DNA from 3 places in the Halomonas sp. B23F22_20 genome. Region 2 is predicted to be linked to each of the others. Evidence: predicted binding sites of a transcription regulator. Region 2 holds the regulator's gene; each other region holds the start of a gene.
The links. The regulator sigma-54, encoded in region 2, starts transcription at its own class of promoters, with help from an activator protein. The targets are predictions, from matches to a motif close to TGGCACNNNNNTTGCTNT.

Region 1: the regulator sigma-54 is predicted to act here: its motif matches at 1,881-1,898, upstream of ACGTN6_RS00095 (HAD-IIB family hydrolase).
Region 3: the regulator sigma-54 is predicted to act here: its motif matches at 1,142-1,159, upstream of ACGTN6_RS02230 (ANTAR domain-containing response regulator).

What each region holds. Positions count from the first base shown of each region.
Region 1 is NZ_JBIEKH010000001.1:19,284-22,485, reverse strand. It holds gene ACGTN6_RS00100 (glycosyltransferase family protein) at 1-949, opposite strand, end outside; gene ACGTN6_RS00095 (HAD-IIB family hydrolase) at 946-1,845, opposite strand; gene ACGTN6_RS00090 (porin family protein) at 2,072-2,566, opposite strand; gene ACGTN6_RS00085 (acetate/propionate family kinase) at 2,728-3,202, shown strand, end outside.
Region 2 is NZ_JBIEKH010000013.1:77,577-80,778, reverse strand. It holds gene lptA (lipopolysaccharide transport periplasmic protein LptA) at 1-462, shown strand, start outside; gene lptB (LPS export ABC transporter ATP-binding protein) at 459-1,184, shown strand; gene ACGTN6_RS12360 (RNA polymerase factor sigma-54) at 1,338-2,738, shown strand; gene hpf (ribosome hibernation-promoting factor, HPF/YfiA family) at 2,851-3,162, shown strand; gene ACGTN6_RS12350 (PTS sugar transporter subunit IIA) at 3,169-3,202, shown strand, end outside.
Region 3 is NZ_JBIEKH010000002.1:242,178-245,379, reverse strand. It holds gene ACGTN6_RS02235 (nitrate reductase) at 1-849, opposite strand, end outside; gene ACGTN6_RS02230 (ANTAR domain-containing response regulator) at 1,198-1,791, shown strand; gene ACGTN6_RS02225 (CmpA/NrtA family ABC transporter substrate-binding protein) at 1,788-2,819, shown strand; gene ACGTN6_RS02220 (NAD(P)/FAD-dependent oxidoreductase) at 3,058-3,202, shown strand, end outside.

The sequences.
Region 1 (3,202 bases), on a different contig from region 2:
TGCGAAACCCTTCGGCACTGAAGGTCACGCCCTGGGTCGCCAGCTTGCGATAGAGCGCCTTGGCGATATCCAGGCTCATGCGGTTGAGCCCGCCGGAGGCGTCCTCTTCTGAGACTGGCTGATGCTTGTGATCGTAGGCATCGGCGAGATCCACCTGGCATAGCCGCCGGGTGGAGTAGTGGCGATGCACCTCCGAGAGCACGCCGATCTCCAGTCCCCAATCGGCGGGGATGCGGATGCCGTCGAGCACCTCGCTGCGCATGGCGAACTCACCGGACAGCGGGTAGCGGAAGCAGTCCAGGTAATCGAGGTAGGGCAGCGGCCCGAACATCTGCTTGAGCGCGCGCAGCAGCGGCGTGACCATCAACCGCGAGACCCGACCGTTGAGTCGCCCATCAGCGATTCGCGGGTAGTACCCCTTGCAGAACTCGTAGTTGAAGTAGGGATGCGCGACCGGGTAGAAGAGCCGCGCCAGCATGCCGCGATCATAGGTCAGGATGTCACAGTCGTGCAGCGCCACCACTTCGCTGCGCCCGGAAGCCTGCACGTAGCCGGCGCAGTACCAGACATTGCGCCCCTTGCCCGGCTGCTGGGGCGCCAGCCCCTGCTCCTCGAGCTCGGCGTCCAGGGCGCGTAGCCCCGGGCCATCGTTCCACAGGATGCGATGACGCTGGGGCAGCCGCGCGAAGAACGCGCGGGCCTTGTCGAACTGGGCCCGGTCGGCCCGATCGAGGCCGATGACCACCTCCGAGAGATAGGGCACTCGGGCCAGCTCGTCGACGATATGCGCCAGCGCCGGCCCCTCCAGTTCGGAGAACAGCGACGGCAGGATCAGGCTCATCGGGCGCTGCTTCGAGAATCCGACCAGGTCGGCCTCGAGCGCTTCGAGGGGCCGGCGAGTGAGGTTGTGGAAGTCGGTGATGATGCCGTTCTGATGGAAATCGCTCATGCCGTGGCCCTCCCCGCCTCGGCCACGCTCAGCGCCGGCCGCGGCCGGCGCTCGCCTCGCCCCCACCAGTGATCGACCCCTTCCGCCCAGCCGGCGGGTCCGACGGCGCGACTGCGGTACAGCTTGGGCTGACGGGGCGCTACCTCCAGGCCATGGCAGCCGCGGATCACCACCGCCTGGTCCACCGCCTCGAGCATGGCGATATCGTTGGGCCCGTCGCCTAGTGCCAGCGTCTGCGGCTGCACCCCGCGCAACGCGGTATAGCGCTCGGTCAACCAGGTCACCGCCTGTCCCTTGTCCGACTCGCCGGTGACGTGCCAGAAACGCCCGCCGCGTACCAGGTGCAGGCCATCCCCGGCGAGTCCCTGGCGAAAGGCGTCCAACTTCGCCTCGCAGTCTTCCCAGATCAGCGGCTCGCTGCCCTCACGCATTCGGGCCAGGCGCGCCTCGCCCTCGGCAAGGCCGGTGAAGGCCACCAGGTCATCGAGCCCCATTTCGCCCATCGGCGTGAAATGCACGCCCAGTCGTGCACGCCACACCGCGAGTCGCTGACGAATGAAGCCGATATCGACGCCCAGGGTGCGAATCACCAGTCCATCGGGGCCCGGCGTGCGCTCCAGTCGGGCATGGCACCAGGCAGCGGGCAGCCCCACCACCGCACCGTTCTCGGCCACGAAGGGGCTCTCGGTGAGGTTCAGGTCCTGGCGCAGTGCCAGCAGTTCGCTGCGGGTCTTGCTGGTCACCGGAATCACCGGGACGCCCTCCCGACGTAACCCGGACAGCGACTCGGCGGCCGGCGACCAGTCATAGCTGAGATGGTCGAGCAGCGAGCCGTCCAGATCGGTGAACAGCAGCCGCGGACCGGCGGTCTCGGCGTGTGGCGAAGAGCGGGACATGGCAACACCTCGTGTTTCTCGTGGTCACGAGGCACGTTGCAGATAACATGCCAATTTCCCCGCGAGCGGCGCCGTCAGGCCGCCGGGTGACGGCGGCGTCGACCCCGCGACGGGCGGCCTGCACCACGACGGGGCAAGCGCATTACTGCGGTGCAGCCCGACGCCCCAACGCGCGACGCCCCCGCCGGAGGGCGAGGGCGTCGAGGGAGGTGCTGCCGGAGCGGGCTCAGAAGTGATAGGTGGCGCCCAGGCTGACGGCATTGAAGTCGTAGTTCGATTCGTCGAGATAGCGCATGTAGTCGGCGTCCACCGAGAGGTTCGGCATCAGCGCATAGCTGGCGCCCCCGCCATAGGAGACGTCGCTCTCGGTGTCCTCGCTGTCGAACTCGACCTCGGTCGCCCCGAGCAGGCCGTACAGCGTGAAGTCCGGGGAGATCGGCAGCATGCCCTTGGCGTAGCCGCCGGCCAGGTAGTCCATCTCTACCGGGCCGTCGGAGCCACCGGTTCCCAGGTGCCCTTCCAGGGCCAGGTAGTCGTTGAAGGCCACGCCGGCCCGCAGCCGCAGGCCGGTGCTGTCGAAGTTGCCGCCGCCATCCGGGTCCAGCTCCCAGAACAGCGCATCTCCGCCAAGGTAGAAGCTCTGTTGATAGCGACTCTGGGCCTGGGCGGCGGTGGCCGCGATCAGGCATGACACGGCGACGGGAATCACAAAGGTCTTCATGATGATACTCCTGTTGGGAAACAATGTTTCCCCTGCGCATCGCCTAGTCTGGTACACCCCCCATCCCTTTGCCACGGCCAGCCTCTTGACCGGCGTCATGATATCGCCGACCGCTGCAAGCCAGCGCCACGCCGACGATGCTAGATTCGGCACGAGACATCATGCACACGGCAGGGAACGTCAATCAGATGCTCGATCCGATCCTGGTCATCAACTGCGGCTCCTCATCGCTCAAGTACGCCCTGGTGCCCGCCGAGCCAGATGCCCCGCGCCTGTCGGGGCTCGTCGAACGGCTAGGCGGCGTCGATGCCCGGCTGGTCGGTACCGATACCCGGGGGGAAGCCTTCGCCGAGGCACTGCCTGGCGCCGATCATCGGCAGGCCCTGGCCACCGTGCTGACACGACTCGAGGGGGCTGCGCCGCTCGCGGTAGGGCATCGCGTGGTCCATGGCGGCGAGCGCTTCGTCGCCGCTACCCGGATCGACGATGGCGTGCTCCGCGCCCTGGACGCCCTGCGCGAACTCGCCCCGCTGCATCTGCCCGCCAACCTCGCAGGCATTGCGGCGACCCGCCGCCACTATCCCGACCTGCCCCAGGTCGCGGTCTTCGACACCGCCTTTCACCGCACCCTGCCGC
Region 2 (3,202 bases):
GCACAGGCCCTCGAGGGCGATGCCAGCGCCCCCATCCAGGTAGAAGCCGATCGCCTGGACCTCGACGACCGGGCCGGCACCGCCGTCTATCAGGGCGACGTGAACATTCAGCAAGGCAGCATGCAGTTGACCGGCGATCGCGTCGAGATCCAGCGCAACGCCGCCGGCCAGCTGACTTCCGCCACCGCCACCGGCCAGCGCGCCTACCTGGAGCAGAAGCCCGCCCCCGACCAGCCACTGGTCCGGGCCTGGGGGCGCACGGTGGTCTACCACGTGGCCGAACGCCGCATCGAATTGATCGACCAGGCCGAGCTTCACCAGGGCGGGGACACCTTCGACGGCGGCTACCTGGAGTACTTCCTCGACCGCCGGGTCGTTCAGGCCCGCGCCGATGCCGAGGGCGTCGACGAGCGCCAGCGAGTGCGCATGACCCTGGAGCCGGAACAGCAGGACGGCCAATGAAGACCCTGAGCGCCCATCATCTGGCCAAGAGCTACAAGCGTCGCCGCGTGGTCCATGACATCAGCCTGGAGATCCGCCAGGGTCACATCGTCGGCCTGCTGGGCCCCAACGGCGCCGGCAAGACCACCTCCTTCTACATGATCGTCGGCCTGGTACGGGCCGACGCGGGGCAGGTCTCCATCGACGACCACGACCTCTCGGGCAGCGCCATGCACGAGCGGGCACGAGCCGGTATCGGCTACCTGCCCCAGGAAGCCTCGATCTTCCGCAAACTGTCGGTTGCCGACAACATCATGGCGATCCTCGAAACCCGCCGCGATCTCGGCCGTCCCCAGCGCCGCGAACGCCTCGAACAACTGCTCGAGGACTTCCACGTCACCCATATTCGCGACAACCTGGGCATGAGCCTGTCCGGCGGCGAGCGGCGACGGGTGGAGATCGCCCGAGCCCTGGCCACCGAACCTGACTTCATCCTGCTCGACGAGCCCTTCGCCGGCGTCGACCCCATCTCGGTAGGCGAGATCAAGGGCATCATTCGCCAGCTCAAGGCCCGTGAGATCGGGGTGCTGATCACCGATCACAACGTCCGCGAGACACTGGACATCTGCGACGGCGCCTACATCGTCGGCGACGGCCAGATCATCGCCAAGGGCGACACCGAACAGATCCTGGCCAACCAGCGCGTACGCGACGTCTACCTCGGCCAGGACTTCCGACTCTAAGCTCAACAGCTTCGCAAGTCACTGATATAGCGTCGCCAAGCGACGACGGGCATGCCAATTGCCATTGGCATGCTAATTGCTTCATCAACACTTGCATGGCGCCATCCGGGGCACTAGGGTAGGAAACTCTTCGCCGGAGGAGTGGAACCATCCATGGCCATGAAGGCATCCCTGCAACTGCGCGTCGGCACCCAACTGACCATGACGCCCCAGCTGCAACAAGCGATCGGCCTGTTGCAGCTCTCGACCCTCGACCTCCGTCAGGAAATCCAGCAGGCGCTGGAAGCCAATCCCATGCTGGAGCTCGAGGACGATTTCGGCGAACAGGCGGTCGGCGAGACCCCGGAAGACGACTGGTCCGACGAGATTCCCGCGGAACTCTCCGTGGACAGCGACTGGTCGGACACCTTCCAGGATGCCGGCGGCAGCGGCGAAGCCCCCGACTTCGAGCGTCAGGCCGCCGGCCAGAGCCTGCAAAGCCATCTCGGCTGGCAGTTGGCCATGAGCGACCTCGATGAGCGCGAGACACGCATCGCCGAGAGCCTGATCGACGCGGTCAACGCCGACGGCTATCTGGATCAGCCGCTGGACGAGCTGCGTGACGGCCTGCGTGCCCAGGGCCTGGCAGGGCTCGCCACCCGCGAGGTAGAAGCGGTGCTGATGCGCCTGCAGCAGTTCGAGCCCACCGGGGTCTTTGCCCGGGATCTACGCGAGTGCCTGATGCTGCAGCTCGCCACGCTACCCGATGACACGCCACTACTTCCCCAGGCCAGGCGTCTGGTGCGTCAATTCCTGGAGGCCCTGGCCGGTAACGATCGTCGCCTGCTCAAGCGACGCCTGGGGCTCGACGACGACGCCCTCGACCGTGTCATCACCCTGATTCGCGGCCTCGATCCACGACCGGGCAGCGCCTATGCGGGCGACGACAACGACTACGTGATTCCCGACCTGGTCGCTCGCCACACGCCACAGGGCTGGCGCATCGAACTCAACCCCGAGGCCATGCCGCGGCTGCGTATCCAGCCCGACTATGCCGCCCTGATCCGCCGCGCCGACAAGAGCGACGACAACCAGTTCCTCAAGGACCATCTCCAGGAGGCTCGCTGGCTGATCAAGAGCCTGACCAGCCGCAACGACACCCTGCTCAGGGTCGGACGCGAGGTGATGACCCGCCAGATCGACTTCCTCGAACAGGGCGAGGAGGCGATGAAGCCGCTTATCCTGGCCGACATTGCCCAGGCGGTGGAGATGCACGAATCGACCATCTCGCGAGTGACCACCCAGAAGTTCATCCATACCCCGCGCGGCGTATTCGAGCTCAAGTATTTCTTCTCGAGCCAGGTCGGAGACGGCGAGGATGCCCACTCCAGCACCGCCATCCGCGCCCGTATTCGCAAACTGATCCAGGACGAGCCGTCGCGCAAGCCACTGTCCGACAGCAAGCTGGTCGAACTGCTCGCCGAGGAAGGCATCGAGGTGGCCAGGCGTACCGTCGCCAAGTACCGCGAGGCAATGCAGATCCCCTCGTCCAGCCGGCGAAAGCGTCTCGGCTGATACCACGGGGAGACTCCCCAGAAGGGCGTGGAAAAGCGCCTGGCGCGGGGGGTTTGCACGGCACCAAAAAGGGTTACAATCGGATCACCACCCAAGGAGCAAGGAGCGTGTCATGCAAGTCAACCTCACCGGCCACCATGTGGAACTGACCGATCCCCTGCGTGACTACGTGCAGGAGAAGCTCACGCGCCTCGAGCGCCATTACGACAACATCACCACCGTGCAGGTCACGCTCTCCGTCGAAAAGGAACGTCAGCAGGCCGCCTGCACCCTGCATGCCGCCGGTGCCGATCTACACGCCGAGGCGATGGACGGCGACATGTACGCTGCCATCGACGCCCTTGCCGACAAGCTGGACCGCCAGTTGGTCAAGCACAAGGAAAAAACCCAGGCCCGCGCCCAGGGCGCCGCAAGCGTCCGCTGAGCTGCCATGTCTCTCGAAGCCATCCTGCCCCCGGAGCGCA
Region 3 (3,202 bases), on a different contig from region 2:
CAGCTGGCTGGCGAACCAATAGAAGAAGGTCTCCAGGCGCTCCGCGTCGACGTCGCAGTCGGCGGCGATGGCCTCGATGCGGCAGTCGTCCTCGCGGGCCGCGGCCAGCGTCACGTCGAAGCCTTCGGTGTGGTGCTCCAGGTAGATGTCGTCGAGCTTGCCCTTGTCGGCCATCCACCCCAGCAGGCCGTTGAATAGCCGGGCGTCGCTGCCGGGCGCCAGGCCCAGGTACAGATCGGCGATCTCGCAGCTGTCGGTGACCCGCGGGTCGATCACCACCACTCGCATCAGCGGATTGCGGCTCTTGGCGGTGCGCAGCCGCTGGTAGAGCACCGGGTGATTCCAAGCCAGGTTGGAGCCCACCAGAACCACCAGCTCGGCCTCCTCCAGGTCCTCGTAGCTGCAGGGCACGGCATCGGCACCCAGCGAACGCTTGTAGGCGGCCACCGCCGAGGCCATGCACAGCCGCGAGTTGGTATCCAGATGCGGCGTGCCGAGAAAGCCCTTGAACAGCTTGTTGGCGACGTAATAGTCCTCGGTGAGCAGCTGACCGGACAGGTAGGCCGCCACCGCATGATCGCCGGCATCGTCACGCACCGCCTGGATCCGCTCGGCCACGGCGTCGAGTGCGGTGTCCCAGTCGACCTCGACGCCGTCGACCCGAGGTTGGGTCAGGCGGCCGTGGTGACCCAGGGTCTCGGCCAGCGCCGAGCCCTTGACGCACAGCCGCCCGTAGTTGGCCGGATGATCTCCGTCGCCCTCCACTCCGGTGAGGCGCCCATCCTCAATGTCGACCTTCACGCCACAGCCGACGCCGCAGTAGGGGCAAGTGGTACGCGCCTGTTGCATGGTGCTCTCCTCGATCGCGGGTCCCGAAACGACGACGCCCACCGCTGCGCCGGGTAAGCGCGAGGGTGGGCGTCGTTGCCATGGACCGCCAGCGCGGCGGCCCGGGATGATATGCCTGAACTGACAAGACTAAAGCAAAGGGCGTGCCATCTTCGGTGAGCCCCGCGCTGTCGGGCCTGTGCCGATTCTCGGGGAGGCATATTGCACCAGCTGGCGGCGCCGAACGCCCGCCTCGCACCCCGACGGTGCAACACGAAGATGGTGGACCGCCGAATCCGGCGCCCGCGCCGCCTGGAATGAAAGTTGCATCTCCGTGGGGGAAATCTCCGCCATCATGAGCCAGACCCCATGCCCCAGCCACTGCGAATCTTGCTGGTCGACGATGAGAGCGTACGAGCCGCCATGGTCGAGGAAGCCCTCGGCCAGGAAGGACACGAGGTCATCTGCCACCTGCAGAGCCCGGCCAGCCTCAATGATATGGTTGCCCGCCATACCCCCGACGTGGTGATCATCGACATGGACTCCCCCGACCGCGACACCCTCGACAGCATGTCGCTGCTCAACCGCGAGAACCCCCGCCCCGTGGTGTTCTTCGCCGATCAGCACGACCCCCACTCCATGCAGGCCGCGCTGGCCTCCGGCGTCAGCGCCTACGTGGTGGACGGCCTGGTGCCGAGCCGGGTCAAGGCGATCCTCGAGGTCGCCGTGGCGCGCTTCGATGCCTTTCAGTCGATGCGCACCGAGCTCGACCGAGCGCGCAACCAGCTCGCCGACCGCAAGCGGATCGAACGCGCCAAGGGCCTGCTGATGAAGCACCAGAACTGCGACGAGCCTCAGGCCTACCAGATGCTGCGCAAGCTGGCCATGGACCGCGGCCAGCGCATCGGCGAGGTGGCCGCCAACGTGATCGATATCCTCGAAGGACTGGAGAAAGGCCAATGAGCATGCCCCACGCCCCCGAGCGCCCCTGCCTGACCCTGGGCTTCGTCCCGCTGCTGGACGCCGCCCTACCGATCATCGCCCGGGAAGGCGGCTTCTTCGCCGCCGAAGGGCTCGATGTCACCCTGTCTCGGGAGAGTGCCTGGTCGACCCTGCGCGACAAGCTCGCCGCCGGCCTGATCGACAGCGCCCAGATGCTGGCCCCACTGCCGCTGGCCATGAGCCTGGGCGCCTCAGGGCCTCACTGCGACATCCTGGCCCCGCTGGTGCTCGGTCGCAACGGCAACACCCTGGTGCTGTCGCACCGCTGGGCCGAGGGCATGGCCACTCCCTACGACGACACGCCCGGGGGGCGCGATCCCGCCGTCAACGCCCGGGACTTTGCTGCCCGACTGCAGCACTGCGGGCCAATGCGCCCACGGCTGGCCATGGTGCACCCCTTCTCCAGCCACCATTACCAGCTGCGCGACTGGCTGGCTCAGGGTGGCATCGACCCCGATACCGACGCCGAACTGGTGGCCCTGCCGCCGTCGCGGATGGTCGAGGCGCTGGAGCAGGGGCGCATCGACGGTTTCTGCGTCGGCGAGCCCTGGGGCAGCCAGGCCGACCATCGCGGCGGAGGCCACATCGTCGCCACCGGCGCCCAGCTATGGCCCGGCCATCCCGAGAAGATGCTCGGCGTGACCCGTGACTGGACCGAGCGCTACCCGGCCACCCTGACGGCGATGATCCGAGCCCTGATTGCCGCCGCCGACTGGCTGGCCGCCGCCCCCGAGCATCGCCGTGAGGCGCGTGACTGGCTGGCCCTGCCGCCCTATCTGGACCGTGCCATGGATCACCTGCCGACCCTGCCGCTGGGCGAGCCACCGGTCGACCAGCGTTTCACGAGCCTACGCCCCGAGGCCGACCAGCTGCGTTCGGTGGTGCAGCACCTGGCCCAGCAGCTCGACGGCCCCCTCGATCGCGACCGGATCGATGCCTGCTACAGCCCCGTGCATTTCGATGCTGCCACGCACCAGGGATGTGCATGACGCCTGATTCAAGGCGATACCTCAGGTTCTCAATCAAGCCGATAATCTTTCCAAAATACTGTCTTTAAAGGGGTTTGCCAGAAGCTGGTCCGATAATTGATTGGTACTGATCGAACGGAGGACCCGTGCCCCCGGCGGTCAACGGCGATCGCACATCGAATACCAGACGAAGACGTCTCCACGCTCCCCACAGTCGGGGGGGCGTCGAGGCGTCTTCTGCGTTTCAGGAGGACATCCCATGTGCCCCGATGGCTTCTCGAGGCCTCAGGCAGCACCAGGCCCCATCGATCACCTGGTGATCGTCGGCAACGGCATGGCCGGCCAGCGGCTGGTCGAACGCCTGGTCCGCCGGGACGGCGCCCCGCGTCGCATCACCCTGATCG